One region of the Exiguobacterium sp. PvP048 genome, then DNA from elsewhere that is predicted to be linked to it. Evidence: a T-box and tRNA genes for the amino acid it is inferred to sense, from the RefSeq annotation. Region 1 holds a T-box; the other holds one or more tRNA genes.
The links. A T-box is a leader RNA that pairs with one kind of tRNA and senses whether it is charged. The one in region 1 lies ahead of leuS (leucine--tRNA ligase), so its partner is inferred to be a tRNA-Leu.
Positions count from the first base shown of each region.

Region 1 (15,123 bases):
TTCACCTTTAAGTATAGCGAAAATTTGACAATTACGAACATCCAAAATACCAAATCTTTTGTTATTACGTTTTTAACGAACATTAAAATGAATAAAAGACGTTTCATTCGCTATTAAATATTGAAAGTTTATGTGTTTTTTGAAAACGTTCGGTTAAATTACTTGCATTCTATATTAAAAGAGTTATACTAAAGGCGAAACAACTTAATTCATCATCGTCTTTTGTCACCCGAAGCTTTAGAACACTATTCTATCCATTGGGGGAGTGGTTATACCAATGAAAGATTCTACAGACCGTATGTTGACCCGGATTAAATCGATTTATCTCTATATCAATGAGAACGGAGCTACTACGACAGCAGACTTGGTTGAAGAGTTCGGCATTACTTCAAGAACCGTCCAGCGTGACTTGAACGTGCTCGAATACAACAACCTCATTGTAAGCCCAAGACGCGGTACTTGGACATCAAGTAAAAAACAACGACAAGCCGGCTGATTAAGATGTTTCACCAAACTATTTTCTGTAACGACGCGAATCCTTCGCGTCTTTTTTTGTTATTTTTTTTTCAGGCAGGGTATATCTAGTTTGAGAAGGAGATGATGAGATGAATATTTTAATCATTGGAGCAAACGGAACAACCGGGCGAAAAATGGTTGAACTGATCGGAAAACAAGGTCAGCATCAAGCTATCGCCGTCGTACGGGAAGAAAATCAAATCAATGACTTAATCGCCCTTGGCGCATCCGAGGTCCGTCTTGGTGATTTAACGAAAGATGTGACAGATGTCGTCAAAGATGCGGATCTCGTTATTTTTGCAGCCGGTGCCGGCGGAGCTTCGGAAGAGTTGACGCGCGCCGTCGACCAGGATGGAGCCATTAAAGTCATCGATGCGGCCAAAGCAAGCGGGATTGAGCGTTTCTTGATGCTCAGTTCAATCGGTGCCGATCATCCGCAAGGTGATTTAAAAGTTTATCTGGAATCAAAAGGTGCGGCCGACCGTCATTTAAAAGATAGCGGTCTCGATTATACGATTGTCCGTCCGGGTCCACTCAGTTATGATGAACCGAGCGGTACGATCGAGACAAAAGAACACTTTGATTCGTATGAAGGACGCGAAGTCTCACGTGATGATATCGCGGCCCTCTTCGTAACCTTGATTGATCACCCGACTCAAACACGTCAGTTCGAAGTATTAAGCGGTCCCTTCCCGATTGCAGAAGCGTTGCGTAATCAATAATTCAAAAAGGGCGCCCTTCTATAAGAAGAGCGTCCTTTTTTCATTCCGGTTTCCAGTCAAACAAGGCTAATTCGCCACGTGTGAGTTCCCGGTATTCTCCTGCTTCAAGTGTCGGATCAAGCGGCAATTGTCCGATTGACAACCGTTTCAGATACGTCACTTCTTTTCCGAGAGCAAGCATCATCCGTTTGACCTGATGGAACTTCCCTTCGGTAATCGTCAGCTCGAGTGTTGATGTTTCGTCCGTTGCTTCCAAGATGATCAGCTTGCCCGGCTTTGTTTTATAGCCGTCCTCAAGTGTGACCCCTTCTGCAACTTCCTCCACGTCCTCTTCTGTCAGCGTACCGATGACTTCCGCATAATAGACTTTCTCGACGTGTTTTTTCGGTGACATCAATGCATGATTAAATGATCCGTCATTCGTCAGCAAGAGCAACCCTTCCGTATCCTTGTCGAGTCGTCCGACCGGGAACGGTTTGAAGTACGTCACGTCGTCAAACAGTAAATCAATCACGGTTTGATCCCGCTTATCTTCTGTCGCACTGATTACGCCGGGCGGTTTGTTCATCATTAAATAAATGAATTTTTGATACGTGACCGGTTCGCCGTATAATAACACTTGTTGATTTTCTGTATCGACGTGCTGTTTCGGGTCGTAGACGATTTCGCCATCGACTTGAATCGCACCCGATTTGAGTAATTGTTTTACTTCTTTTCGGGATCCTGCTCCCATGTTTGAGAGTAATTTATCTAGACGCATTTCCTCGTCCTCGTTTCATTGAAAATTTTCGTCCAAGTACGGCTTCCGCAAGACCGCTCCAAATGGCAAGACCTGCAAAGACGACAATCCCGATTCCGGCTCCGACGATTAAGATGATGAGTGAACCGATCGTCGTAGCGGGAAGCAGAGCTGCTAATCCCCATTTGACGAGCGCGACGCTCGCACCCATGATGGCACTGATGATCATAATCAGTGACGTCCGGCGCAAGACTGTGCTGAACGGGAACTGAACCGTTTGTGTAATCCGGAAGAACATCAATCCGATTGCGACGACGTATCCAAGGATGGTTGCATATCCGGCCCCTGTTCCGTCTCCGGTCCAGTGAATCAACGGTGCGTTCAACAGATACTTCGTCAGCAATCCTGCCAGTGTCGCAATAATCGTGAAATACTGCCGGTTGATTCCTTGCAGTACTGCCGCTGTCACGGAATACAATGCGAGGAATAACGCACTTGGTGCATAACTTAATAAATAGACCCATGCCGCCTGATCTCTCGGGAATAAGACATGGAATGTCTCTTCACTCAGTAAAATCATACCGACGACCGCTGGGATCGTTACGAAAAAGGCCAGCTGGTAAATTTGCGAAATTTGTTTCCGGACTTTCCGCATATCCCCTTGTGTAAACGAGGCCGTCAAAAGTGGTGTCGCGGATAAGGATAATCCTGTCGCGACCGAAACCGGAATCAAGACAATTTTATGACTATCTGCAATCAGATAGGCTGTTGCGTTTCCGGCGGCTTCAAGCGTGTATCCGATGCTTTGTAAAGCCGCATTCATCGTGTTTTGATCAATGACCTGATAAAGCGGTGTCGACAGACCGACCATGACGATCGGAATCGCATACGTCAACAGTTCTTTATACAACCCTGATAACGGGCGATCCGGCGATATCGTCGTCTGACCGTCGCGTAACGCTTTTAAGCCGGGAGCACGTTTCCGGAAATAATAAACGAGCACAGCGACACTGCCGATTGCCCCGATGAAGGCACTGAATGTCGCAATCGTTGCTGCCCAGGCTGCATCGGTATCAAACAGATAAATCGCGATGCTGACGCCGGCCAGTAAAAAGATGATCCGGACAATCTGCTCCAAGATTTGTGAAATCGCAGTCGGCCCCATCGATTGATACCCTTGGAAATACCCGCGCGTCATACTCATCGCCGGAATCAGAATCAAGGCGAAACTGACTCCGCGAATCGTCATCGTGACGGCATCGACGTAAGAGGCCGAGTCGACATCTCCTCCGGGAATTGCCCGGTGAGCCAGATACGGAGCCAGTAAGAATAAGGCCAGAAAGGAAACGACACCGGTGATGGACATGATTTTTAAGCCAGATCGATATAAACGCTCGCTCGTGTCATATTCCCCCATCGCATTGTACTTCGCGACAAACTTCGAGACGGCGACCGGGATACCGGCTGTTGCGAGACCAATCATGATGGCATAATAATTATAGGCATACGTGTAAAACATGATTCCCGTCGCTCCGACCATGAACTGAAACGGAAACAGATAAATCAGACCAAGGGCACGGGAGATGAGTGATGCACCGGACAACAACATCGTTCCACGAACGAATCCGGTATTACTGGATGAAGTTTCTTGCTTTTTGCTCACAGTCGACATGGATAACCTTCCTCGCACTTTCTATTTTTTCTTGACTCGATAAACGTCTCAATATACAAGTTCTCTCTTGCACAATTGCAAATCATTATACCGCTCAGCTTCCATAAAAGAAAGAGACGGTTTGTTTACAGTACAAACTTCTGCTAAAGTGAAACAAGCAGAATCCAACAAATGAGGTGACCACATGTATGATGTAATCGTAATCGGAGGCGGACCAAGCGGCTTAATGGCAACGCTCGCCTCGTTACAAGCAGGCGCAAAGACGCTTTTGCTCGATAAAGGAAGTAAACTCGGACGAAAATTGGCAATTTCAGGCGGCGGTCGATGCAACGTCACGAACCGCAAACCATTGGAAGAATTGGTTCAATCGATTCCCGGAAACGGCCGTTTTCTCTACAGTGCCTTTTCTCAGTTCAATAATGAATCCATCATTGAACTGTTCGAGGGCTTTGGTGTCGCTCTGAAGGAAGAGGATAATGGACGGATGTTCCCGGTTTCCGATAAAGCAGCTGACGTCGTCCGGGTATTGATTGATCAAATCCGCCAGCACGGCGCTGAAATTCAAATCAATGCGGAAGTTGCAACACTTGACTTCCATCCGGACGGTTCGTTCGCAGCCGTCCTGCTTGCGGACGGATCCCGCCTCGAAGCGAAGAGTTGTGTCGTCGCTGTCGGTGGACAATCGGTTCCCCATACCGGTTCAACCGGCGACGGTTATCCTTGGGCACGTAAAGCCGGTCATACGATCACGGAACTTTTCCCGACCGAAGTGCCGATTTTACTGAACGATACGTTCATCCAAGAAAAGACACTTCAGGGTCTTTCGTTACGTGACGTCGCGCTGACGGTTCACGGTAAAAAAGATAAACCGATCAAGACGCACACCGGCGATCTGTTATTTACCCATTTCGGTCTGAGTGGTCCGATTGCTTTACGGTGCAGTCAGTACACGATCAAAGAAAGAAAACGGTCCGGTGAGCGTGTTGTCCATCTTTCGATCGACTTGTTCCCGGAAGAATCGATTGGTGCCCTGACGGAACGGTTCCAAGCTGCCCTTGCCGCTAACCCGAAAAAAACGGTCCGCAATGCGTTAAAAGGATTTGTTCCGGAACGATTGCTCGATCTGTTATTTGCCCGGATCGGTTTTGGAGATGAAGTCTGTACGCAAATTAAAAAACAGGACTTCACTCAATTGCTGGCGACGCTCAAACGCTTCCCGCTTCAAGCAGTCGGAACACTCGACTTTGATAAAGCGTTCGTCACCGGCGGCGGTGTTTCGATCAAGGAAATCCAACCAAAAACGATGATGTCGAAAAAAGCAGACGGTCTCTTTTTCGCCGGCGAAATCCTCGACATCCACGGCTATACAGGCGGTTATAATATCACAGCCGCTTTCGTGACCGGACATTGCGCCGGCACGAATGCTGCACTGACCGCGTTATGACAAAAAGGCTAGTTCCACACGGAGCTAGCCTTTTAGTCGATTGGTGTAAACGAACGGCTCGAGAATTTATCTGTTTGGATCAAAGCAAACAACTCATTGTCCTGAACAAATATGCCTTCTGCCCCGTAGACTTTCGGGCTTGCCGACTCCCCTGTAATCGTCACATCTTTCGTGTCAATCGAATACAGGAATAATGCTTCCGAATCCAACGTGTAAATCCGCCCTTGCCGTTCAGCAAGACCAATCGGACGGAAATTTTCCGTGAAGGCTTTTTTCGCATCACTGCGCATGCCGCCGGCCGTGTCAATCCGCTTTCGCTCTACAATCGTCAAATACGGCGGTTTTCGTTTTTTCTTTAAAGCGCGTTTTTCCTTTGCGGTCGCATCTTTATCGATTTTTATTTCATCTTGTTTCGTCGTGAAATACGTCAGTTCACTTCGCGCTAACGAACGAATGTGATTGATCGTGTAGAATTGTTTTTTCTTGGCATCGTAACCGAGTCCGTGGAAACTGTCGCGGATCGTCGTACCTGCCACCCGTTCCCGTTTGTCTTCTTTCCAGACGCCTTCTTCCCGTTTAACGGTCACGAGAATTTGATTGGACGTCAATAAGGCGACGGTCTCGCCGTCAACGAGCGTCATACCGTCAAGTCCCGATAACATCAATTTGCCTTCATCCTCGATTTGGAATGACGCATTGATTCGTTCGCCGGTCCCGCTGATTTCGAAAAAGTGATAATCTTCCGTTACGACAAGATAGGAACCGATCGAATCATCGTACAACATCTGTTGGACGTTTTTGATCAATGGTTCTTCCGGATTCGGAATGGAAGACGGTGTTTTCGTCGGTACTTGTTTAACTGCTGCTTGGTGTTTCGATTGTGTCTCAATTTTGGCAAACGTCTCTTTGATTTGTGCGACGGTCTCAGGTCTCGAAAAGACGAGCGACACACAAAGGATCAGACCGGAGACGACGGCAAAAATCGTTGTATAGACTATATAAGTTCGTTTCATTTACACAAATCGCCTTTCTGTCTCGGTTTCTGATTCAGTTTAGCAGAAGGCGCCCTAAAAAAAAAGCGGACTTGCGACGGAGGTAAACGAAAACCCCTCAATCTGACGAATCAGATGAGGGGTTTTACCTTAGTTCGCTACGATATTGATCAGTTTTTTCGGAACGACGATGACTTTCCGAACCGTTTTATCGCCAATCCACTCTTGTGTTTTTTCATCGGCAAACGCAAGGGCTTCAATTTCTTCTTTTGTTGCCTCCATGCTGATGACGAGCTTCGAACGGACTTTACCGTTGACTTGAATGACGAATTCCATTGTATCGCTGACGAGTTTCGTTTCGTCAAATGTCGGCCATGCCGCATATGTCAATGTATCCTCAAAACCAAGCTGTTCCCATAACTCTTCCCCAAGGTGCGGTGCGACCGGGGTCAGCAATTGAATGAATCCTCGAAGGAAGTGACGCGGTAAGACCGGTTGTTTATTGGCCTCGTTGACGAAGACCATCAACTGCGAAATCCCGGTGTTGAACTGAATGTTCGTGAAGTCTTCCGTTACCTTTTTAACCGTCTGATGGTAGACACGTTCAAAGTCTGCATCGACTGTCGTCACGTCCTGAATGTCCGCTGTCCGTTCGAACAGACGCCAGACGCGGTCAAGGAAACGACGTGCCCCGTCAAGACCGTTCTCCGACCACGACACCGAAGCATCAAGCGGTCCCATGAACATTTCGTACAAGCGGAGTGTATCTGCACCGTGCGATTTGACGATTTCATCCGGATTGATGACGTTTCCGCGTGATTTCGACATTTTTTCATTGTTTTCTCCAAGAATCATCCCTTGGTTATACAACTTTTGGAATGGTTCTTTCGTCGGTACGACACCGATATCATACAAGACTTTATGCCAGAAGCGGGCATACAGTAAATGAAGCACGGCATGCTCGGCTCCTCCGATATAAATATCGACCGGAAGCCAGTATTTTAGTTTTTCCGGATCGGCAATCGCCTCTTCATTATGCGGATCAATGAAGCGGAGGTAGTACCAGCAGCTGCCGCCCCATTGTGGCATCGTATTCGTCTCGCGGCGTCCTTTAAGTCCCGTGACCGGATCCGTGTAATCGAGCCAGTCTTCTGCAAGGGCGAGTGGTGATTCACCTGTGCCGGACGGCTTGATTTCCGGAATCATCGGCAATTCAAGCGGAAGTTCCGATTTATCGAGTGTCTTCATCGTTCCGTCTTCCATGTGGACGACCGGAATCGGTTCACCCCAGTAGCGCTGACGGCTGAATAACCAGTCACGCAATCGGAACGTGATTTTTTTGCGTCCGACTTGATTCGTCTCCAGTTCAGCGATGATCGTTTCAATCGCCTCCTGTTTTGACAATCCGTCGAGCATTTGTGAATTGACGTGTTCGCCTTCACCCGTATACGCTACTTCGTCAACGTTACCGCCTTTGACGACTTCGATGATCGGAAGGTCAAACTGTTTCGCAAATTCATGATCACGCTCATCGTGTGCCGGAACGGCCATGATCGCGCCTGTTCCGTATGTCGCGAGGACATAATCGGCGATCCAGATTGGCAGACGTTCGCCTGAAATCGGGTTGACGGCAAAAGCTCCCGTGAAGACGCCTGTTTTTTCTTTCGCAAGATCCGTCCGTTCCAAATCTGACTTCGTCTGGACAGAAGCGATGTATGCTTTAACCGCTTCTTCGTGATCCTCTGTTGTGATATCCGTGACAAATGGATGCTCCGGTGCCAGAACGAGATACGTTGCGCCGAAGACGGTATCCGGACGTGTCGTGAAGACCGTTACTTGTTTTTTATGACCGTCGATCGTAAAGTCGATTTCCGCACCTTCCGATTTTCCGATCCAGTTCCGTTGCATTTCCTTGACGGATTCCGGCCAGTCGAGTTCATCCAAATCTTCGAGCAAACGGTCCGCGTACTCGGTAATTTTTAAAACCCACTGCCGCATCGGGACGCGGACAACCGGATGATTACCACGCTCGGACAGCCCGTCGATGACTTCCTCGTTCGCAAGCACCGTTCCAAGAGCCGGGCACCAGTTAACGGCGACTTCGTCAACGAAAGCGAGTCCCTGTTCATACAATTTCGTAAAAATCCACTGTGTCCATTTGTAATATTTCGGATCCGTCGTATTGATTTCACGATCCCAGTCGTACGAGAATCCCAAGTCTTTTAACTGACGTTTAAAGGTTTCGATGTTTTGGGCAGTGAACTCCCGCGGGTCATTTCCTGTATCAAGCGCATACTGCTCCGCCGGAAGTCCAAACGCATCCCATCCCATCGGGTGAAGGACGTTGTATCCTTGCATCCGTTTCATCCGGGCCAGGATATCGGTTGCCGTGTATCCTTCCGGGTGACCGACATGAAGTCCTGCTCCCGATGGATAAGGAAACATGTCTAACGCATAAAAGCCTTCTTTTTCCGGATCTTCTGTTGTGACGAACGCATTGTCCTGTTCCCAACGCGCTTGCCATTTCGGTTCGATTTCACGATGATTGTACGGCATCTTTATTCCTCCTCTGAATATACAAAAAACCGGTCTCCGCCCCTAGGAATAGGGACGAAAGACCGGTTTGTCTCCCGCGGTACCACCCACGTTGTCTGCTGAAGCAGACCACTTGATTCACAGATAACGGTGTGAAGGACCGGAGTTCGCTACTTGGTTTCACGAATCATGCTCCCTGACGAGTTCACGGACGATTCCGACTGGTTTGCACCGACCACCAGCTCTCTAAAACGGAATGACTCCCTTACTACTTCAGTTCGTCGCAATGGACTATCTATGTGTAAGTGTAAGCCGAACCTTCCCTTACCGTCAACGGTTGCGTAAAATTTCTCCAATCGCGGCGTGCGATGATACGGCATGATCCGCATGATGCAAGACTTGTGCCGGCATCCGATCGTCGAGCAGGGCAATGACTTCCATGCCCGCTTTTTTGGCACCAATCATCCCGTTTGCGGCGTCTTCAATGACGATACAGGCCTCGGGTGACTGATTGATCCGCTCTGCCGCCAGACGAAAAATCGCCGGATCCGGTTTGGAACGCGGGACTTCAAATCCGCTCGTATAAGCATCGACCGTCAATTCATAATGCGTAATGACACGTTTAATTTTTTCAAGTGAACTCGAGGACGCAATCGCAATCCGGTATCCTTCCGTCCGGGCCAGTTCCATCAGTTCTTTTACGCCGTCCTTCAAACCGCAGGTCTCCGGCTTCGCATGCTGTTGGAATAATTCGTGTTCGAGTGCCAGCAATGCTTCCGTCGAGTGCGGTAACGCGTGTTGTGTGATCAGTTCCTCCCACATCTCATCCCCGGTTTTCCCCATGAATGTCGCATACTGCGTCAAATCCAGCGGAATTGATAACGTGTTGAACATCTGTTGATGGACTTTAAAATATTGAATTTCACTATCGAGGATGACCCCATCCATATCAAAAATCAAACCTGTTTTTTTCATGATTTCCCCTCCTGTTATCAGCCTACCAAAAAACCTGATCATCTGCAGATGATCAGGTGGCTAAAACCGTCTCCTGATAACGGTATTCCGGGAAATAATTGGCTGCTTCGTCGCTTCCGTACCGTTGACACAATTGTTCATAGACATGGGGAAGAAGAATCGTCTTTCCTTGGTGGTATTCAAACATACGGTAACCTGTATAACGACATTTGCTTTCAAACAGACTGTCCCGTTCCTTATAGCCGCCACCGAGGTGCTGCTCGACCATGCCGGCTGACTTGGAATGTAAAATCGCCTCATACTCCAGGCGCTGATTCGGAAAAAGTTTATGTTCATCACGTTGACAACCGATCAGATGTCCGTGTGCATACTCGTTCCCGAGCAGGACGAAATATCCACCGACCGCTTCTCCCTGCCACTCCGCGATTAACAATAACGGTTCACACAATTCCGTCGGTTGAAACAACTGTTCAAAATATTCGGTCGTGAAATAGTAATGCGACGAAGCATCCTTCCGGTCCATCGTTTGATAGTAAAGACGGATGAAGGTTGGCAAATCTTCTTTCGATCCTCTTCGGACCGTCAGCTCTGACGCCAAGGATTTCCGGATCATACTCCGGTTTTTTTTATGAAAGGTCTGCATGATTTCTTCTACAGAAGGCCGAAGATCGATGCTTGTCGTGTGGCGAATGAATTCCGTTTTCGTCCAATCCGCTACACGTTTATGGTTTTCCGTCAGCGGATTAAAACGAATCAATTCGGAAACAATTTTTTGACGCATCGCCCATTGTCGAAACGAACGTTTGGCACCGGTCAGCTCTTCTGAAGTCAACTCACCAATGATTTCCGGACCTCCGTATCCGTAAGGCGTAATCAAATCAAAGTATTCGGTGTCAAAAATCCGCCGCTTCAAGAAGGGATAAAATAATTCACCTGATGCTCCTTGAAAATAAATCAGTCCGGCCGCTTCATCGGTCCGGGCATTCAAATGAACATATTCATAGCTATAAAAAATATCAAGTGATTTATTTTCCACAAGTGATGCCCACGTCAACTGATCTTCCACAAAAATACATCGCCTCATCTTTTTCCACCTCCGGCATATGACACGTCGAACATAACTATTTTCCCTTTAATTTGGTTAATCAATTAATTTTTACCTTTTAATTCAATACCCATTTTACATGTTTAATATGCTTCTTCAACAAAAAAGACAGACAGCGGAATCAAGCGATCGCTTCTGTCCTTTTCTCATTTTACCGCCTTGTTTGGTATAGCCCGAACGAATGTGAATCCTGCCAGCAGGATCAATCCAATCAATGTCATGAACACGGCATTCATACCGGATAAATCATAAATCAGCCCTCCGACAGTCGGACTGATCATCCGCCCTGCCGAAGCGGCGATATTGACATACCCCTGAAACTCGCCTTCTTTCCCGATCGGAGCCAAGCGGGCTGCCATTGCCGGAACCGCCGGCCAAATGAACATCTCACCGATCGTCAAAATGACCATCGCTACTAAGAACATCTTGAATCCGCCGGCAAAAGGCACGATCGCGTAGGACAAAAGAAAAATGCCGGTTCCCGTCAGCAACTGACGTTTCAAGTCGTCACCAAACCAGCGCAGGACAGGTGTCAATAACGGTTGCGCAAATACGATCAGTGCACCGTTGATCGTCCATAAAATCGAGTATTCGGAAATTGTCACACCGAGGGATTTTGTATGCACGGCAAATGTTCCCTGCCATTGAACATACACAAACCACAAGAGCGCATAGCCGACCGAAACGTACAACATCGTCCGGACTGAACTCTTCGAGAGCGGCTCCCGCACTTCTTCCCCTGCCGATACCGATTGACGTTTGACCGGATGCACTTGAATCCAGTTCAGCCCCACAAAAAGGACGACGGCAAACAATAAGTAAAGGATCAGATTGGCGATGAAGATGAACTGGATGTCGATTGCTGCAATTTGTCCGCTGATTGCGGTCCCCAGTGCCACACCGACATTTTGGGCAACATAGATTGCATTAAATGCCCGTCTTCCACCTTCCGGCCAAATGACACCGGTCAAAGCATAGATGGTCGGAAACACCATTCCTCCGACGAATCCGATCAATCCTAACATCAGCACATACCCGGTGAAGGTCTGATGGAACAGCCAAAGACCAATCGAGGCAAGGACCAGTCCAATGACACTGATGACAAGCGTCCGTTTCCCGCCTAACCGGTCAAATGCTTTTCCGCCGATATAGTTTCCGACAATGGCGAGAGCCGAGTTGACGAATAAAGCCATTCCGGCTTTTGTCATCGACTCTCCTAAATAATCATGAATGTATAATGTATTAAACGGCCATAAAAAAGAGGATCCTGTCGTATTGATCGCCATCGCCAATACCAGAATCCAGACCGCGCGAGGTAATTTCGGCATGGTAAGCATCCTCCAATGTAGTTTCCAACCTTGCCACTTTACGAAATTATTCTCCTCTCTGTCAAGGAACTTCGTTATTAAACGAACAATCGGAAAAATGATACACTTGACTAAAGGGTCAATTTTCCGGGTACTTAGAAAAAAATAGAGCATATTATCAGAAAGAGGAGTTTTTGCCATGTCACTTGCACGTGTATTACCTTACGCCAAAGAATTATTGGAATCAGTCATCCATGAAGGGGATTGTGTCGTCGACATGACTGCCGGGAACGGTCATGATACGCATTTTCTTGCCGAACAGGTCGGACCGAGCGGACGGGTCATCGCGTTTGATGTCCAGGAGCAGGCCATCGAAGAAACGACACGCCGTCTGCAGGCGGCTCACGTCTTGGACTGGGTCGATTTGTACCATGAAAGCCATATTCATGTCGGAGCCCGCTTGTTTGCTGAACAACGCCCGATCCGTGCCGGAGTATTTAATCTGGGGTACTTACCGGGGAGTGATAAATCCGTTACGACGACCGGGGAAGAAACACTCGAAGCACTCCGTGCCCTCCTTCCGGTTCTTGTCCCCGGCGGTCTGGTTGTCCTCGTGATCTACCATGGCCACTCGGAAGGACGACGTGAACGCGATGCGGTATTGGAACATGTCTCTTCCCTCCCGCAACAGGATTATGCCGTCCTGCAATATCGTTTCTTGAATCAGCAAAACAATCCCCCGTTCATCGTCGCGATTGAAAAAAAATTAAAGAAACAAACAATCGACTAAACAAAAAGAGGAATCCCGATGCTATCCGGATTCCTCTTTTTCTTGTTGCCGTTTAATCTTCCACCATCTTTAGAAACAGCAATAGCTTTTCAGCAAACCGCGTATTCAAACGTTCAAAACTGAAGTGCGGGAAACCGTGCAGACGTTGCAGATAAATCTGGTCTCCGCCCATCTTCCGGCACACTTCAAGCGTCAACTTGACGTCGGCGAACTGATCATCCGGTGCATAAAAACAAGCGAGATGGACCCGCGGCAGTTTCTTACGTTCTTCGTCATGGATGACGATTTCTTCTTCAATCTCGCGATATTCCGCATACGTCAATTCACCAAGACGTGCAGCATCCTCATTGTTCTGTCCGAACGGCAATGTGCCGAGCGGAGCATCCGGACGGAACCGGTCGAAAGCACTTGCAAACACTTGTTTGACGCCGCCTAGTTGCTTCGAGTTGTGCCAATCAAATAACGGCGAGATGAATGTCAGGCTCGCCATCGGCAACTCATATTCTTGAAGCAGCCGATTGACGACAAGTGCCCCCATACTGCAGGCAATGATGTGAATCGGTAATTTTCGTTTACCGGCTTCACGTAATGCTTCTTTTAACAGCTGTTGATGTTCTTCAAACGATACACGACGGGGTGCATCGACCAGGAGAACTTCGTATTCGCGTTCTAATACACGAATCAGCGCCTCACTCGGCCGAGCACGTAATTGGAGTGGATATACAAGAACGATCACTCCGGTTGGTTGTTCTACCACAAACTCACCTCTTCATTCGATATCTGTTTAGTATGCAACAAATCCGACTCCAGCCAAACCGCCTTAAGTCGGATTCCATTTCTTTAATATATACGTTGCAGACGCGTCACAGGTTCCACTTGTCCGAAGACTTCCTCTGTCGTCTCACTGATTTCCTTGAATCCGTACGACGTTAAAAAGTGGCGGGCTTTATAGTTCCGAGATTCGACATACACTTCGATCGGAGAGGCTCCCTGCAATTCCAGTTCGCGGATCAGCCGGCGTCCGATCCCGTTTTGTTGGTATTTCGGCAAGACATACAATCGGACGATTTCCCATGTTCCCTCAACATCAATCGCGTGAATGAAACCGACGATTTCCCCGTCAATCAGTCCGACGTTGAAATATTCTCCACGTGCTTCCTCCGCTGTCCGAATCGCCCGGACCACTTCTTCCTGCGGGTACGCTTCTTGAACGAAATGGGCTTTCGAGCGTTCTGAATAGATTTCCTCATATGTGTCCATCCAAGACGTGAGCGCAATATCATGAATGCGTGCTGCATCAGTCGGAACCGCTTCGCGTATCTCCATACCGAAATCCCCCTTTTCCTTTTACAGAATACAGACTCATGTTCTTTTACCCTTTTCTAGAAATTTCAGTCGTATCCCTGCAAAGTTCAGGAGAAACAAAAAAAGTTCAGAAACACCCTTTAGAAGGATGTTTCTGAACAATGAATTATGCGAAACGTTTTGCCTGCTCTTCAAGAGTAGCGGCTTTATCTGTCTGCTCCCATGGTAACTCGATGTCTGTACGACCGAAGTGACCATAAGCTGCTGTCTGACGATAGATCGGACGACGGAGATCAAGCATGTTGATGATTCCAGCCGGACGAAGATCGAAGTTTTCAGCAACCAGTTCAACCAGTTGTGCTTCAGGAAGTTTTCCTGTACCGAATGTATCCACCGCGATTGATACCGGATGTGCGACACCGATTGCGTACGCGAGTTGAACTTCCGCTTTGTCTGCAAGACCTGCAGCTACGAGGTTCTTCGCGACGTAACGCGCTGCGTAAGCAGCTGAACGGTCGACTTTCGTTGGATCTTTACCAGAGAAAGCTCCACCGCCGTGACGTGCATATCCGCCATACGTATCAACGATGATTTTACGGCCTGTTAATCCAGCATCACCTTGTGGTCCGCCGATGACGAAACGACCAGTTGGGTTGATGAAGAACTTTGTATCGGCATCGATGTACTCAGTCGGAATGACCGGTGCGATGACATGTTCTTTCAGATCAGCTTGGATTTGCTCAAGCGTCACTTCTTCTGCATGTTGTGTTGAGATGACGATTGTATCAACGCGAACAGGTTCATTGTTCTCATTGTATTCAACCGTGACTTGCGTCTTACCATCCGGACGGAGGTAATCGAGTTGTCCGTTTTTACGAACTTCTGCAAGACGACGAGCCAGTTTGTGTGAAAGTGAGATCGGAAGTGGCATGAGTTCAGGTGTTTCTTTCGTTGCATAACCGAACATCAGACCTTGGTCTCCTGCTCCGATTGCATCGATTTCTTCATCTGACATGTTTCC
Region 1 covers NZ_JBEPSU010000001.1:538,017-553,139, forward strand. The annotation lists gene ABIC15_RS02685 (DeoR family transcriptional regulator) at 278-496, shown strand; gene ABIC15_RS02690 (SDR family oxidoreductase) at 606-1,238, shown strand; gene ABIC15_RS02695 (pseudouridine synthase) at 1,279-1,998, opposite strand; gene ABIC15_RS02700 (putative polysaccharide biosynthesis protein) at 1,985-3,649, opposite strand; gene ABIC15_RS02705 (BaiN/RdsA family NAD(P)/FAD-dependent oxidoreductase) at 3,834-5,093, shown strand; gene ABIC15_RS02710 (hypothetical protein) at 5,126-6,106, opposite strand; gene leuS (leucine--tRNA ligase) at 6,236-8,641, opposite strand; T-box leader at 8,689-8,911, opposite strand; gene ABIC15_RS02720 (HAD family hydrolase) at 8,951-9,595, opposite strand; gene ABIC15_RS02725 (peptidoglycan bridge formation glycyltransferase FemA/FemB family protein) at 9,648-10,679, opposite strand; gene ABIC15_RS02730 (MDR family MFS transporter) at 10,847-12,028, opposite strand; gene mnmM (tRNA 5-(aminomethyl)-2-thiouridylate-methyltransferase MnmM) at 12,207-12,797, shown strand; gene ABIC15_RS02740 (alpha/beta fold hydrolase) at 12,850-13,554, opposite strand; gene ABIC15_RS02745 (GNAT family N-acetyltransferase) at 13,638-14,123, opposite strand; gene metK (methionine adenosyltransferase) at 14,269-15,123, opposite strand, start outside.

Region 2 (15,123 bases), on a different contig from region 1:
CCGGGTGTCCTGAATATCGTCAACGGTTTCGGACTGGAAGCCGGAAAACCGCTCGCCTCAAGCAAGCGGATTGCGAAAATCGCCTTTACGGGTGAAACAACGACGGGACGACTTATCATGCAGTATGCGTCGCAAAACATCATTCCGGTTACACTCGAGCTCGGCGGGAAATCACCAAACATCTTCTTTGCTGATATCATGGATGCCGATGATGCCTTTTTCGATAAAGCAATCGAAGGATTATTGATGTTTGCCTTGAACCAAGGGGAGGTCTGTACGTGTCCATCACGTGCCTTGATTGAAGAATCCATCTACGAGCCATTCATGGAACGGGTCCTCGAACGTGTCAAAGCGATCAAACTTGGTAATCCGCTGGATGCTGATGTCATGATGGGTGCTCAAGCATCGAGTGAACAAATGGAGAAAATTTTGTCGTATCTCGAAATCGGAAAATCGGAAGGGGCCGAGTGTCTGATTGGCGGCGAACGGAACCATCTTGACGGTGACCTCGCGGATGGTTATTACATTCAACCAACAATTTTCAAAGGAAACAACAAGATGCGGATTTTCCAAGAAGAGATTTTTGGGCCAGTCCTGTCCGTCACGACATTTAAAACAGAAGAAGAAGCACTGCAAATTGCCAATGACACGCTGTACGGCTTAGGTGCCGGTGTCTGGACGCGTGACATGAACCGGGCATACCGCTTCGGACGCGCGATTGAAGCAGGACGCGTCTGGACAAACTGTTACCACCAATATCCGGCACATGCTGCGTTCGGCGGTTACAAAATGTCGGGAATCGGCCGTGAAAATCATAAAATGATGCTTAACCATTACCAGCGGACAAAAAATCTTCTCGTCAGCTATAGCCCGGATAAACTTGGTTTCTTCTAATCGAAGAAAGGATGTGGCGACATGGTCGAACGTGTACTTGCGACCGATGCCGGCTTGGAATTGATTGAACTGCTAAAAGCAAAACACGGACCGTTAATGTTTCATCAATCGGGTGGATGTTGTGACGGCAGTTCCCCGATGTGTTTTGCGGAAGGCGATTTATTTTTAGGCGATCAAGATTTATTGATCGGTACAATCGGCGGCTGTCCGTTTTATATTCATGAGGATCAATACGCCTACTGGAAACATACGCAACTGATCATTGATGTCGTTGATGGTCGAGGCGGAATGTTTTCCTTGGAAGGCGTCGAGGGGAAACGGTTTTTAACACGTTCTCGTGCTTTTACGTCTGAAGAATATGCGGAGCTCACAGCTACTGCCAAACCATAGAACAATCAAAAGAAGACACCTCGCCCGAGTATTTAAGTGCTTATGACTTAGATACACCGGGTGGAAGGTGTTTTTTTTGTGGCATCACGTTATAATTAAAAGATATTTTACAAAAAGAGGAGGACGAAACATGGCGACTTTTCAAGAGTTGACGTCCATTGAAGCCGTGAGGGATTTTTATCTCGGGCAGCGGGCGAGTTTTATTTATGTTTCGAGTCCGGGCTGCGGTGTCTGCGCTTCGTTGTTTCCGCAGATTGAGCCGATATTAGCGAGTCATCCCGAATTTCGGTCGGGACATGTCGATTTAGGAAGCGTCCCGGAAATTGCCGGAGAATTTTCCGTGTTTACTGCTCCGGCTTTGCTGTTTTTTGCGAACGGGAAAGAAATTCACCGGGAAGTACGAATCGTTCCCATTGAACCGTTTACTAAAAAAGTCGAACAGCTCAGCCGATTGGTAGCATCACTCGATTAACAATATCACATCGTCAGGAGGAAACAGACATGCGTTATCCTTATTTAGGTTGGACCGGACAAACAATCGGTGTGACGGCTCCGTCTTCCGGATTATCGGAAGAACTGCATCCGATGATTGAAGAGGCGACGAATCGATTACGGGATCGGCAAATGACTGTTCAAGTCGGACAAACCGTTTGGACACAACAGCAGGCGGCAAGTGCGCCGGTTCAAACGCGGGCGGACGAGCTGAATGCAATGCTGCAAAATCCGGAAATTGATGCAATCATTCCACCATTTGGAGGGGAACGGGCGATTGATGTGTTACCATTCCTGGATTTTGAACGAATTCCGGCAAAGTGGTTGCTCGGGTATTCGGATATCAGTACATTACTGTTTGCGATTACGCTCAAGACCGGCATTGCGACGGCGCACGGACCAAACTTCGTCGACATGCGCAGTGAAGAATGGAATGAAACGACGACAGCTTGGCGACGAGTTCTCGCGACGCCTGCCGGAGCAACCGTGACGCAGTGGACATCTGATTTGTATCAGACGAATTGGAATCATGCGGAACGGCCCGAACGTTATATGTACCACCTCGACGCGGCAACAGAGTGGAAAACAATCGATCCGGCCCAAAAACAGGTATCCGGCCGGTTGCTTGGCGGATGTCTTGAAACGATTCGTCATCTCATCGGAACACCGTACGGAGATGTGGTCACGTTTCAGACGGATCAGCTGAATGAAGAACCGATTCTTTGGTACTTTGAAGTATCGGAAGCGAGTGCCACCGACGTTCACCGTTCGCTGATGCAGATGTATCTCGCGGGGTGGTTCGAGCGGGCATCGGGCATCGTGTTCGGACGAACAGCCGGCGGGCGGACAGTTGAGGAGTATACCATCCTCGACGTGTATAAGACGTTTAATGAACTGCTGGACATTCCGGTGTTTTACGATCTCGATATCGGTCACCAACCGCCGCAAATGACACTCGTCAACGGAGCATCAGCAACTATCATGATTCAAGGAAAAGATTCTAGATTAGACATGACATTTCAGTAATCTAGAAGAGGAGGACAGATATGGCGAGTCGGAAGTTTCAATCGTTAGCAGCGTACAAGCGGGTGCACATCAATCCGGAAACACGGCGGATGACCCTGCCTGAACCGTTTTATGATGCGTTACAGGTAAAAGATGAACTGATGTTAGCACAGGTCGGTCAAGTGCTGATTATTCGGAACCCACAGGAAATCGTCACGACGGAAACGGATTTGCTGTCGGACATCGTCGAAGAAGGGTTCACGGGACAAGAATTGGTTCAGGAATTTGCTTACCGAAAGGCACAACACGAACATCGTCTGCGGCAACAAATTTTACAAGAAGAGGATGCCGAGTCCTCAGCACAACTACAAATTGATCTTTAAGAGCAGATGAGGAGTGGGAGCAATGCGAACACGAACGAAAATCGGTTTAGGTGTAATCGGTTCCGGGATGCTTGCAGCGAGTTATTACTTTTATGAAATGGCGATCGCAACCAATCCGAAACCCTTTTTATCCAATAACCGTGATTTGAGTGACGAAATGGTCCGTCTGATGCAACCGGGGCAGACGTGGATTAAAGAACAGCCGCTGGAATTGATTGAAGTCAAGGCGCATGACGGATTAATGTTACGCGGGCATTACTTGCCGCCGCTTGTACCATCGGATCGGATTGTGATTTTAGTGCATGGATACGGCGGTGTCGGAACGGATTTGGCCGGATTTGCGTATCTGTATCACCAAGCCGGTTTCCACGTCATGATGCCGGATAACCGTGGACACGGAAAAAGTGACGGGAACTATATTGGTTTCGGATGGCATGACCGGGAAGATTGTCTCCGGTGGACCGAATATCTGGTAGCTCGTCTTGGCCGAGAAAGTGCAATCTTTTTGCACGGTGTTTCGATGGGAGGAGCAACCGTTCTGATGACCAGTGGGGAACTGTTGCCGCCGCAAATCAAAGGCATCATTTCCGATTGTGCGTATACGTCGGTCAACGCCGTTCTCGCCTATCAAATGAAGCGGATGTATCGTCTGCCGCATTTCCCGTTCCTGACGATGACAAGTATCTTGACGAAATTAAAAGCGGGCTATTTTTTCAGTGAAGCCTCGGCCATTAAGCAAGTCCAGCGGGCGACGGTTCCGATTCTGTTTATTCACGGCGGAGCCGATACATTTGTTCCGACTTCAATGGTCTATGAATTGTATCAAGCCTGTCCGACGGAAAAAGAATTGGTGGTCATTCCGAATGCAGCCCACGCGATGGCTTATTTCGAGGATCCGGACACATACGATACGGTCGTGGAACGATTCGTCCGGCGGATTTTAGACGAACCGACAGAAAAAGTATAAAAAAATGCATGAAACCGTTGACACGAAAAAAACTATTTAGTATTCTAATAACATAAATAGAAGTCGTCGTGGCGGAACTGGTAGACGCGCTAGACTCAGAATCTAGTGGTGGCAACACCGTGGAGGTTCAAGTCCTCTCGGCGGCATTTTAAAGTGAAAATAGGAGTACTTTTCGTCAGAAGGGTGCTCCTATTTTTTTATTTTGAAAAATTTTGATTCATGCTCTTAACAAGTTTGTTCGTAAAATTTGAATTTTTCTGATAAAATATGTGTTAAGGAAAATTTTTTGAGGAAAATACATGAAAGAAGGCATTTGTCTTCAAGAGAGGAGTAACAACATGAAAAAGCATTTATCGGTATTATTTTTATTGCTCAGCTGTCTCGTGGTATTAAGCGCATGTAGTATCGGTTCACAGGACGAGGTCTCAAAAGACAAGACGTACAAGGTTGGCATCGATGTTACGTATCCGCCGTTCGAATATAAAGACGGGGACACATACAAGGGAATCGATATCGACCTCATCAAAGCGATTGCCAAAGATCAAGGATTTAAAATCAAGTTTGAAGCGATGGATTTCAGCGGAATCATTCCCGCTCTTCAAGCGAACCAACTGGATGTAGCGATTGCCGGAATGAGTATCACACCGGAACGGAAAAAGGTTGTTACGTTCTCAGACCCGTACTTTAAAGCCGGGCTGATCCTGGTCGTCAAAGAAGATGAAAACAAAATCAAATCAGTCGATGATTTGAAAGGCAAGAAAGTTGCGGTTAAAAAGGGAACAACAGGTGCAAAATATGCAACTGATAATGCAGACAAACTCGGAATCACCGTCACTCAATTCAATGACAGCCCGGCCATGTTCCAGGAAGTCAAAAACGGAAATGCTGCCGCATTGATTGAAGATTATCCGGTCATCTCCTATGCAAACAAACAGCAAAACCTTGGTCTGAAACTTGTCGGAGACCGTTTGAATGGTGATAATTACGGAATTGCCGTCCTCAAAGGTGAAAACGAAGAGTTGATGAAAAAAATCAACAAAGGACTCGCAAACCTGAAAGAAAACGGGGAGTACGACAAAATCGTCGATACGTATTTAAAATAAGCCATTTGAACGAATGACAAGGGAGTTGAGTCACTGATGGAAGTCGCAAAAACGGCGTTTCCGTTTTTTCTAGAAGGGTTACAGATCACCCTCTATATCTTTATCATCGCGGTCATCGTCGGATTTTTAATCGGCTTGATCGTCGCCTTGATGCGTTTATCACCACTTAAGATTTTAAACGGGATTGCCATCGTCTACATCGATGTCATCCGGGGAACGCCCTTTATCGTCCAATTGTTCTTCATTTATTTTGGACTCAATTCACTTGAGTGGCTGTCGATGGACCGGATGTATGCCGGGATTCTCACTGTCGCCATCAATGCCGGAGCCTATTTCGCCGAGATCATCCGGGCCGGGATTCAATCGATTGATAAAGGGCAGACAGAAGCGGCACGTTCTCTCGGTATGACGGGGCGTCAAACGATGACACAAATCGTTTTACCGCAAGCCTTCCGCCGTATGCTACCGACGATTACGAACCAATCGATCATCAGTTTAAAAGATACGTCGTTGCTATCGATCATCGGTATCGCGGATTTGACGCAACAGGGACAAGTGCAACAAGCAACGACATTTGAACCGTTCATCGTCTGGACGGTCGTCGGTCTGATGTACTTCGTCGTCATCTATCTCCTTTCACTATTAGGGAAATTCTTGGAGCGGAGGTTTACACTGCGATGAGTATCATTGAAGTCAAACAATTAAAAAAATCATTTGGTTCGAACGAAGTCTTAAAGGATATTTCGGTCGAGATTGAAGAAAAAGAAGTCGTGTGTGTCATTGGACCTTCGGGATCGGGGAAAAGTACGTTTCTCCGTTGCTTGAACCGGCTCGAAGATATCACGGGCGGTACAGTAATCGTCGATACCCATGACATCACAGATCCGAAAGTCGATATCAATAAAGTCCGTGAAGAAGTCGGAATGGTGTTTCAACATTTCAACTTGTTTCCCCACAAGACCGTGCTTGAGAACGTCACACTTGCACCGATGAAAGTCCGGAAAACGGACAAAACGCAAGCGAAACAGCGGGCGCTCGAATTGTTGGATAAAGTCGGATTGCGGGAGAAAGCCGATAACTATCCGGGGGAACTGTCCGGCGGTCAAAAACAACGGGTTGCCATTGCCCGTGCCCTGGCCATGAATCCGAAAATCATGTTGTTCGACGAGCCGACATCCGCGCTCGACCCGGAAATGGTCGGCGATGTCCTTGCTGTCATGAAACAATTGGCACTTGAAGGGATGACGATGATTGTTGTCACGCACGAGATGGGATTTGCGCGTGAAGTCGGGGATCGGGTTCTTTTTATGGATGGTGGTTTCATCGTCGAAGAAAACATTCCGAGTCTATTGTTTGATTCTCCACAACACGAACGGACACAATCGTTTTTAAGTAAAGTGTTATAACACAAGACATTGAGCAGGAATGGCCTTCAGGGAGGTCGTTTCTGCTCTTTTTTTGACGAATACAGCTGTTTTCCCCTAGAGAGGTTTCATTCATAAACAACACAGGGTACAGTCATAAGAAAAACTTATACATTTATGACTGAGAAATTGGGAATTCGAAACGCACTGACCTAAAAGAAGTAGTAATATAATAACTAAGGCAAACACTTTTGACATACAGGCCATCGTTAAGGGTTATGTTCGGCCTCGTTGCAAGGAACATGACGATTATCGAATTTTTATGTCATATGATTTGAAAGCGCTAACAGGTAGAGAGCTGGAAATATACTGATTTTCAGTACAATGAGTGGAATGAATGAAACGGGGGGAACCGTACATGGCAAGCCGGGAACAGGAACAGCAAACATTTTATGGACCAAACCTTGGATACATCATTGAATTGTATGAACGCTTTTTAGAAGATGCTTCTTCTGTTGATGAAGAAACACGGACCTATTTCGAACAAAATGGTGCTCCGGTCGCAGAATCAGTAACTCAGCAACCGATCGAAACGGGAGATTTCGAAAAGTACTTGGCAGCGAGTCGCTTAGCGGATCAAATTCGAGCGAAAGGTCACCTTGCGGCTGACATCTATCCGCTGAAAGATCATCCGCGGGAAACGGAATTGCTGGAGCTTCGTCAGTTCGGATTGACGGAAGCCGATTTACGCGGCATGCCGGTCACGCTTGTTTGTCCGGAACCGCCGGGACATCTGAAGGATGCCTATGAAGGGATCGAACATTTAAAAGCACAGTATACAGGTGCCGCAGCCGTTGAATTCCAACACGTCGATGATTTGGAAGAAAAGAAATGGTTACGCCAAAAAATTGAACAAGGTGCATTGACGGCACGTTTATCAGTCGAACAGAAAAAGCAGTTATTCAAACGGCTCGCCGAGACGGAGTTATTCGAAAAATATCTTCATAAAACGTACGTCGGACAGAAGCGGTTCTCGATTGAAGGTCTTGACGCGATGGTTCCATTGCTCGACACGATCGTTGGACATCTGATTGCCAATGGGTCGGAAACAATCAATATCGGAATGGCGCACCGGGGACGATTAAACGTCTTGGCACATGTATTAGGCAAACCGTATGAAATGATTTTCGCGGAATTCCAGCATGCACCGAACCATGATCTTGTCCCTTCCGAAGGATCAATCGGCATCACGTACGGTTGGACGGGTGATGTGAAGTATCATTTAGGGTTAAACCGAAAAATGGAACAACAGTCAAGTAACGTCCGGATGACGCTTGCCAACAATCCGTCTCACCTCGAGTTCGTCGATCCTGTTGTCGAAGGATTCACACGGGCAGCGCAAGATGACCGTTCACAAAAAGGGGCACCACGTCAGGAACAAGGGAAGGCTGCCGCTATCCTCATTCATGGAGATGCTGCTTTCCCTGGACAAGGAATTGTTGCTGAAACGTTGAACCTGACGAATTTGAAAGGTTATAACACAGGCGGAACGATTCATATCATTGCCAATAACACAATCGGCTTTACGACGGAACCGACGGATTCCCGTTCGACCCGTTATTCAAGTGACTTGGCAAAAGGGTATGAGATTCCGATTTTCCACGTCAATGCAGATGAGCCGGAAAGTTGTTTGGCAGTCGCCTTGCTTGCCAGCGAATACCGCGCGACATTCAACAAAGACGTCTTGATTGATTTGATCGGATACCGTCGTTTCGGACATAACGAGATGGACGAGCCGATGAATACGAATCCTGTCCTTTACGATTTGATCCATAAACATGACTCAGCCCGTGTCTTATATGCGAAGCAACTGGTGGAACAAAATGATGTCACGAAAGAAGATGTCACGACGATTGAAACGGACATCAATGACATGATGAAAGCGGCTCGCGAGAAAGTTCCGAATGTCGAAAAAGAATACGGCGGCATCATGCCGGATGTTGTCTTCAAAGGTGTCCCGCACATCGAGACCGGTGTCGCAGTTGAAAAATTGACGGCTTACAATGAGCAGTTGCTCGAATGGCCAAGCGGATTCAATGTCTTCCACAAACTTGAAAAAGTGTTGAAACGCCGGACCGACGCGTTGACGACTAAAAACGGCATCGACTGGGGACATGCGGAAACGTTGGCATTCGCCTCGATTCTTTCCGACGGTACACCGATTCGACTCAGTGGTCAGGATTCAGAACGGGGAACATTTGCCCAGCGGAACATCAATTTAAATGACGTGAAGACAGGCAAAGCGTTTTCACCGATGCACAGCTTGAAGTCAGCAACAGCATCATTTGCTGTCTACAACAGTCCGTTGTCGGAAGCAGGCGTTCTCGGATTCGAATACGGCTATAATGTTTTCGCACCGGAAACACTGGTGCTGTGGGAAGCCCAATACGGCGACTTTGCCAACTCGGGTCAAGTCATCTTTGACCAGTTCATTTCGGCAAGCCGTGCTAAATGGGGGCAGACGTCCGGACTTGTCATGCTGTTACCTCACGGATATGAAGGACAAGGACCGGAGCACTCGAGTGCCCGCCTGGAACGTTTTCTGACTCTGTCAGGCGAAAAGAACTGGACGGTCGCCAATGTATCGAGTGCGGCCCAGTATTTCCATCTGCTACGCCGTCAAGCTGCGATTCTTGGAAAAGAAGAAGTACGTCCGCTTGTCGTCATGACACCAAAAAGTTTACTCCGCCATCCACTGGCGACGTCCGATTTGTCGGAACTGACAGACGGTTCATTTAAACGGATTGTCGAACAGGACGGTCTCGGGCAATCACCGGAACAAGTGGAACGAATCGTCTTCTGTAGCGGAAAAGTGGCCATTGATTTGGCGGAAGCCGTTTCGAAATCTGATGATGATTTCAACTGGTTGCACATTGTCCGGATTGAAGAAATTTATCCATTCCCGGCCAAACAGTTAAATGCTTTGCTTGAACGTTATCCGAATGTCAGTGAGTTTGTCTGGGTTCAGGAAGAACCGAAAAACATGGGGGCTTGGACATACATCGAGCCGCGTCTTGAATCGGTTGCCGTTAATGGCATTACAACGGTCCGTTATATCGGCCGTCGTCGACGTTCGAGTACGGCGGAAGGTGATCCGACAGGACATAAAGTCGAACAGGCGCGGATTCTGACAGATGCCTTAACACGGACGACAGTCGATCAACCGAGCACATCAGCTACTTCCGAAACAAATGTCTAAGCTAAAATCAAGTGGGGTCAAACACGAAAAGTCTTAGGGGGACGAATTAACATGGAAATCAAAGTGCCAGAACTTGCAGAATCGATTACAGAAGGTACGGTCGCATCGTGGTTAAAACAACCCGGCGATCAGGTAGAAAAAGGGGAAGCCATCGTCGAGCTGGAGACAGATAAAGTTAACATCGAAGTCCCATCTGATGAAGCGGGCATCCTGTCCGAAGTAATGGCAGCCGAAGGGGATACAGTCCGTGTCGGAGAGACGATTGCCATCATCACGGCAGGCGGAGAAGCGGCACAACCGGCAGCAACAACGCCGGCACCGGAGCAAAAAGAAGCACCGGTTGCACAGGAAGCGAAAAAAGAACAGCCGGCACCTGTTGCTGCGACAGAAGCGACGTCGGTTGCCGATCGTCCGATCGCATCACCGGCTGCTCGGAAAATGGCCCGTGAAAAAGGAATCGATTTAGCACAAGTCGCGACACAAGATCCACTCGGACGGATTCGTGTACAGGATGTCGCGACGTTTGAAGTCGCTCCACGTGAACAAGCAAAAGCACCGCAAGCGCCGGCACCACAAGCAGCACCGTCTGCAGCTCCGGGTAAACCGGAAGAACGGATTAAAATGTCACGTCGCCGTAAAACGATTGCCAACCGTTTAGTAGAGGTTCAACAAACGGCAGCGATGTTGACGACGTTTAACGAAATCGATATGTCGGCTGTCATGTCATTACGGAAGCGCCGCCAGGAAAAGTTCGTCAAGGACAATGAAGTTAAGCTCGGCTTCATGTCATTCTTCACGAAAGCAGCTGTTGCCGCATTGAAAAAAATGCCGTATTTGAACGCAGAAATTCAAGGGGACGAAATCGTTCTCAAGAAATTCTACGATATCGGAATCGCAGTTTCTGCTCCAGACGGCTTGGTTGTACCAGTCGTTCGTGACGCCGACAAAAAGAACTTCGGTGAAATTGAAAAAGATATCATCAATCTGGCTGTCAAAGCCCGGGACAACAAACTCGGCTTATCTGATTTGACAGGTGGGACATTTACGATCACAAACGGCGGAACGTTTGGATCATTGATGTCGACACCAATCCTGAACGGACCGCAAGTCGCGATTCTCGGGATGCATGCGATTAACCTGCGTCCGGTCGCCATCGACGCCGAGCGGATGGAAAATCGTCCAATGATGTACGTTGCACTTTCCTATGACCACCGAATCGTTGACGGGAAAGAAGCCGTCACGTTCCTGAAGCACATCAAAGACTTGCTTGAAGATCCGGAGTCATTGATTTTTGAAGCTTGATTCAATCATTTTTACTCCCTGTTTCCGTCGCGGAAGCAGGGAGTTTTTATGCATCAGTTCAAGTGGATGTGACAACTTTGTCACGGAATCTATACGGAAGATTACATGGAGTTCATAAATCCTTCATCAACAGCCTATAAGATACATCTGTACGTTACTTCGAAAGGGGAACTAGAAATGTTGAAACAAATCGGTGTCACGGTAGTCGCAGGAATGATCGTCGCAAGCGGTACAACGAGTATTGAAGCAGCGGGGAAAGCGAAAGGGTTGCTTGATCCAAATCGAGTTGTCAACATCGCTCACCGCGGAGCATCCGGTTATGCACCGGAACATACGATGCTTGCCTACGATATGAGCCATAAAAAGTTTAAAGCGGATTATATTGAAATTGATTTACAAATGACGAAGGACGGTCAACTGATTGCGATGCACGACGAGACGGTTGACCGGACGACGAATGGTACCGGAGCCGTCAAGGATAAAACGCTTGCGCAAATCAAGCGTCTCGATGCGGGCAGCTGGTTTAACGAAACCTATCCGGCATATGCCAACGCGAAGTATAAAGGACTGAAAGTACCGACATTAAATGAAATTTTCGACCGGTACGGCAAACAGGCAAACTACTATATCGAAACGAAATCTCCGGAAGTTTACCCGGGGATGGAGAAAAAACTGTTGGATACGTTACGACGTCACGGATTATCGAGCAACCGGATTAAACCGGGACAAGTCATGATTCAATCGTTCAGCCGGGACAGTTTACTGAAGGTCAAGCAGTTAGATCCGAAACTTCCGCTCGTTCAACTTCTTGAGGCACCGCAAATGACGGATGTTACGAACCAGGAATTAAAGACGATTAAATCGTATGCTGTCGGTGTCGGACCATCATTTAAATCGTTGACACGACAAAATACGAAACAAATCCGGAATGCTGGATTGTTGCTTCATCCGTATACAGTCAATGAAAAAGTAAATATGCAACGGATGCTCGATTACGGTGTGACCGGCGTCTTTACGAACTTCGCCGACCGGTTCAATGAAGTTCTGAAACATACAAAAAAGAAATGATTCCTTAAAAAGTCAGTTTCCGGATCCGGAAACTGACTTTTTTTGTTCGGATGGCATCCAAATCTCTTTCCGTTACGTATACTGTTAAAAGCACATCCTTTATTTTCGATTAGGATCGAACATGATACGATGAAACAGCAGTGTGAAGTGGGATTTAAATGGGTTCCATGAACAGAAAGAGAGGAAAAACATGCGAATCACTCAATATACAGACTATGGACTTCGCGTCCTGATTTATTTAGGTCTTCACCGAGATGAAGTAACACCGATGCCGGCGATTGCCAATCACTACGGTATTTCTTCCAATCACTTGATGAAAGTGACACAACAATTGACGAAACTCGGATACGTGGAGTCGACACGCGGGCGGACCGGGGGACTTCGGCTGATCCGTGATCCGGAAGAAATCAATATCGGAAAAGTCGTTCGCGAGATGGAGCCGATGGATATCGTCGAATGTTTTGCGGCAGATGGTCATTGTGTCATTGAACCCCAGTGTCAGCTCAAAGGGATTCTTGCCCGTGCCTTGCGTGCTTTCATTCGGGAACTGGAACAACATACATTAGCCGAATTACTCAAAAATCCATATGAACTGAATTTGTTATTCGCAAAAACGGATGCGAACCCTTCACGTTAAGTGAACGGTCGCATCCGTTTTTTGTGCTCGTAGAGAAAAAGAACTGGGCTCATTTTAATTTAGGAGCAGGTCGTTTTTTAGGGGTGACATGCTCCGGATTTTTGGCAAGGTCATCCTGAACCGAACCTTTCCAAAGCGGAACATCACTGTAATAGGCGGCACGGGCAATTAAATGTCCGCCAATCGGTGCTGTGATTAAGACAAACAGGATGCCGAGTACGACTCGGGACGAGAAAAATCCGTCTTCAGCGACGAAATAGATGATGACGCTGATAAGAATACTCATGACGCCGAGTGTTGCACTCTTGGAGGCGGCATGCGCACGTGTATAGAGGTCAGGTAACCGGATAAGGCCAAGTGCCGTCACGAGGCTAAAAAATGCTCCGATCAATGCAAAGGCAGCTACAAAAAAATCACTGATTGCGGTCACGTTCGATGATCTCTCCTTTCTCGATGAATTTCGAGAAGGCGACCGTCCCGATAAAGGCTAAAATCCCGATCAACAAAATGACTTCGAGGTAGTTACTCGTCCGAAGAATAATTGAGACGAGACCGACGACGGAAATCAGGCTGATTCCGATCGAGTCAAGGGCGATGACCCGGTCGGCTACGGACGGTCCTTTAATGACCCGGTAAAATAAACCGAGCATGGATAGGAAGACGCCTCCTAAGGCAATGAATAAAATCGTCTCTAACATCAGCGGCTCACCTCCAGGATGGCTTTCTCAAAACTGTTTCGGATCGAGGCCACTGCATCATCCGCTTCCGGCATGTGCAGAGCATGGATGTACAATGTCTTGTTATCGTCCGAGATATCGACGACCAACGTTCCGGGGGTCAACGTAATCAACAGTGACAGCAATGTAATCTGCCAATTGTGTTCGAGTTCTGTCTCATAGGCGAAAATCCCCGGTTTAATGTCGAGGCGTGGCTTTAAAATGATGGACAACACTTCCAAATTCGCGACGACCAGTTCATACAAAAACCGAATGAACAATCGGATCAAGGCGATGAACGGTCCAATATAAAACCGGGTGCTGAACCCTCGCCGCATCGCGAACATCGCAATCAAACCGAGTAAGTAGCCGATGATGAACGATGAGGCGGAGAAGGAGTTAGCAAGAAACATCCAGAGGAATGCAAGCAAGATGTTGAGTAATAACTGAAACGGCATAGGTTAATCCTCCTTCAGTACAGCTTGGATATAGAGTGTCGGATCAACTAGCGGATCGACAGCTTGCGTGATGAGCGGACGGACGGCTTCCGTTCCGATTCCATATAAAACGGTCATTGCGACTAAAGCGAGTGCAGGAGCCAGCAACTGTTTGGTCAGATGGCGTTTTGGACCGCTGTAAGTTTTCGGTGTCCCCCAGAAGCCGCGGATGAAAATCTGCATCACGGAATAAAGCACAAGCAGACTCGAAATCAAGACGACGAACGGACCCACGAGATCGCCGGCTTCAAAACCACCGCGGACGATCAACAGTTTCCCGATGAATCCGCTGAGCGGTGGAATGCCGGCAAGTGATAATGCCGCAATGAAATACGTCCAGCCAAGCAACGGATAGTCCTTGATCATACCACCCATATCTTTTAAGCGGCTGGATCCGGCAATACCAATCATCACACCAATCAACAGGAATAACGCAGCTTTGATCAGCATGTCGTGAATCAGGTAGAAGACGGCACCTTCAAGCGACTGCCGGGTCATGACAGAGACGCCGTACAAGATGACACCCACCGCAACGATGATGTTGTAAATCAGAATCTGTTTCACATCACGTGTCGCAAGTGCCCCGATGACACCGATGACGATCGTTGCGAGCGCCAGCCAACCGAGCAGTTGATGCGTGAACTGTTGCTGGTGTGAAAAGAACAGACTGTATGTCCGTAAGATACCGTAGACACCAACTTTTGTCAGCAAGGCACCAAACAGGGCAAGAACAGGTGTCGGCGGCACTTGATACGAACCGGGAAGCCAAAAGTACAACGGGAAGATGGCGCCCTTTAAGCCAAAGACAATTAAAAACAGAACCGCGATGACGCTTAGGATACCGGGTTGATTGATTTCAGTGATCTTTTGTGAAATATCAGCCATGCTGAGTGAACCGATGACCCCGTATAAAAAGGCGACGGTCATGACGAACAAGGCGGACGAAATGACGTTAATCAACAAATACTTCAACGACTCCCGAAGTTGAGCCGGCTTGCCGCCGAGAACAATCAGGACGTAAGACGAGATCAGAAATACTTCGAAAA
Region 2 covers NZ_JBEPSU010000003.1:271,458-286,580, reverse strand. The annotation lists gene adh (aldehyde dehydrogenase) at 1-894, shown strand, start outside; gene ABIC15_RS09295 (DUF779 domain-containing protein) at 916-1,284, shown strand; gene ABIC15_RS09290 (thioredoxin family protein) at 1,415-1,756, shown strand; gene ABIC15_RS09285 (S66 family peptidase) at 1,786-2,802, shown strand; gene ABIC15_RS09280 (hypothetical protein) at 2,823-3,164, shown strand; gene ABIC15_RS09275 (alpha/beta hydrolase) at 3,187-4,131, shown strand; tRNA gene ABIC15_RS09270 (tRNA-Leu) at 4,194-4,277, shown strand; gene ABIC15_RS09265 (transporter substrate-binding domain-containing protein) at 4,470-5,234, shown strand; gene ABIC15_RS09260 (amino acid ABC transporter permease) at 5,271-5,915, shown strand; gene ABIC15_RS09255 (amino acid ABC transporter ATP-binding protein) at 5,912-6,640, shown strand; gene ABIC15_RS09250 (2-oxoglutarate dehydrogenase E1 component) at 6,996-9,857, shown strand; gene odhB (2-oxoglutarate dehydrogenase complex dihydrolipoyllysine-residue succinyltransferase) at 9,909-11,159, shown strand; gene ABIC15_RS09240 (glycerophosphodiester phosphodiesterase) at 11,337-12,227, shown strand; gene ABIC15_RS09235 (Rrf2 family transcriptional regulator) at 12,418-12,864, shown strand; gene mnhG (monovalent cation/H(+) antiporter subunit G) at 12,914-13,294, opposite strand; gene ABIC15_RS09225 (Na(+)/H(+) antiporter subunit F1) at 13,278-13,562, opposite strand; gene ABIC15_RS09220 (Na+/H+ antiporter subunit E) at 13,562-14,038, opposite strand; gene ABIC15_RS09215 (Na+/H+ antiporter subunit D) at 14,042-15,123, opposite strand, start outside.
Region 2: it encodes a tRNA-Leu, which carries the amino acid that the T-box ahead of leuS (leucine--tRNA ligase) is inferred to sense. The anticodon was not compared.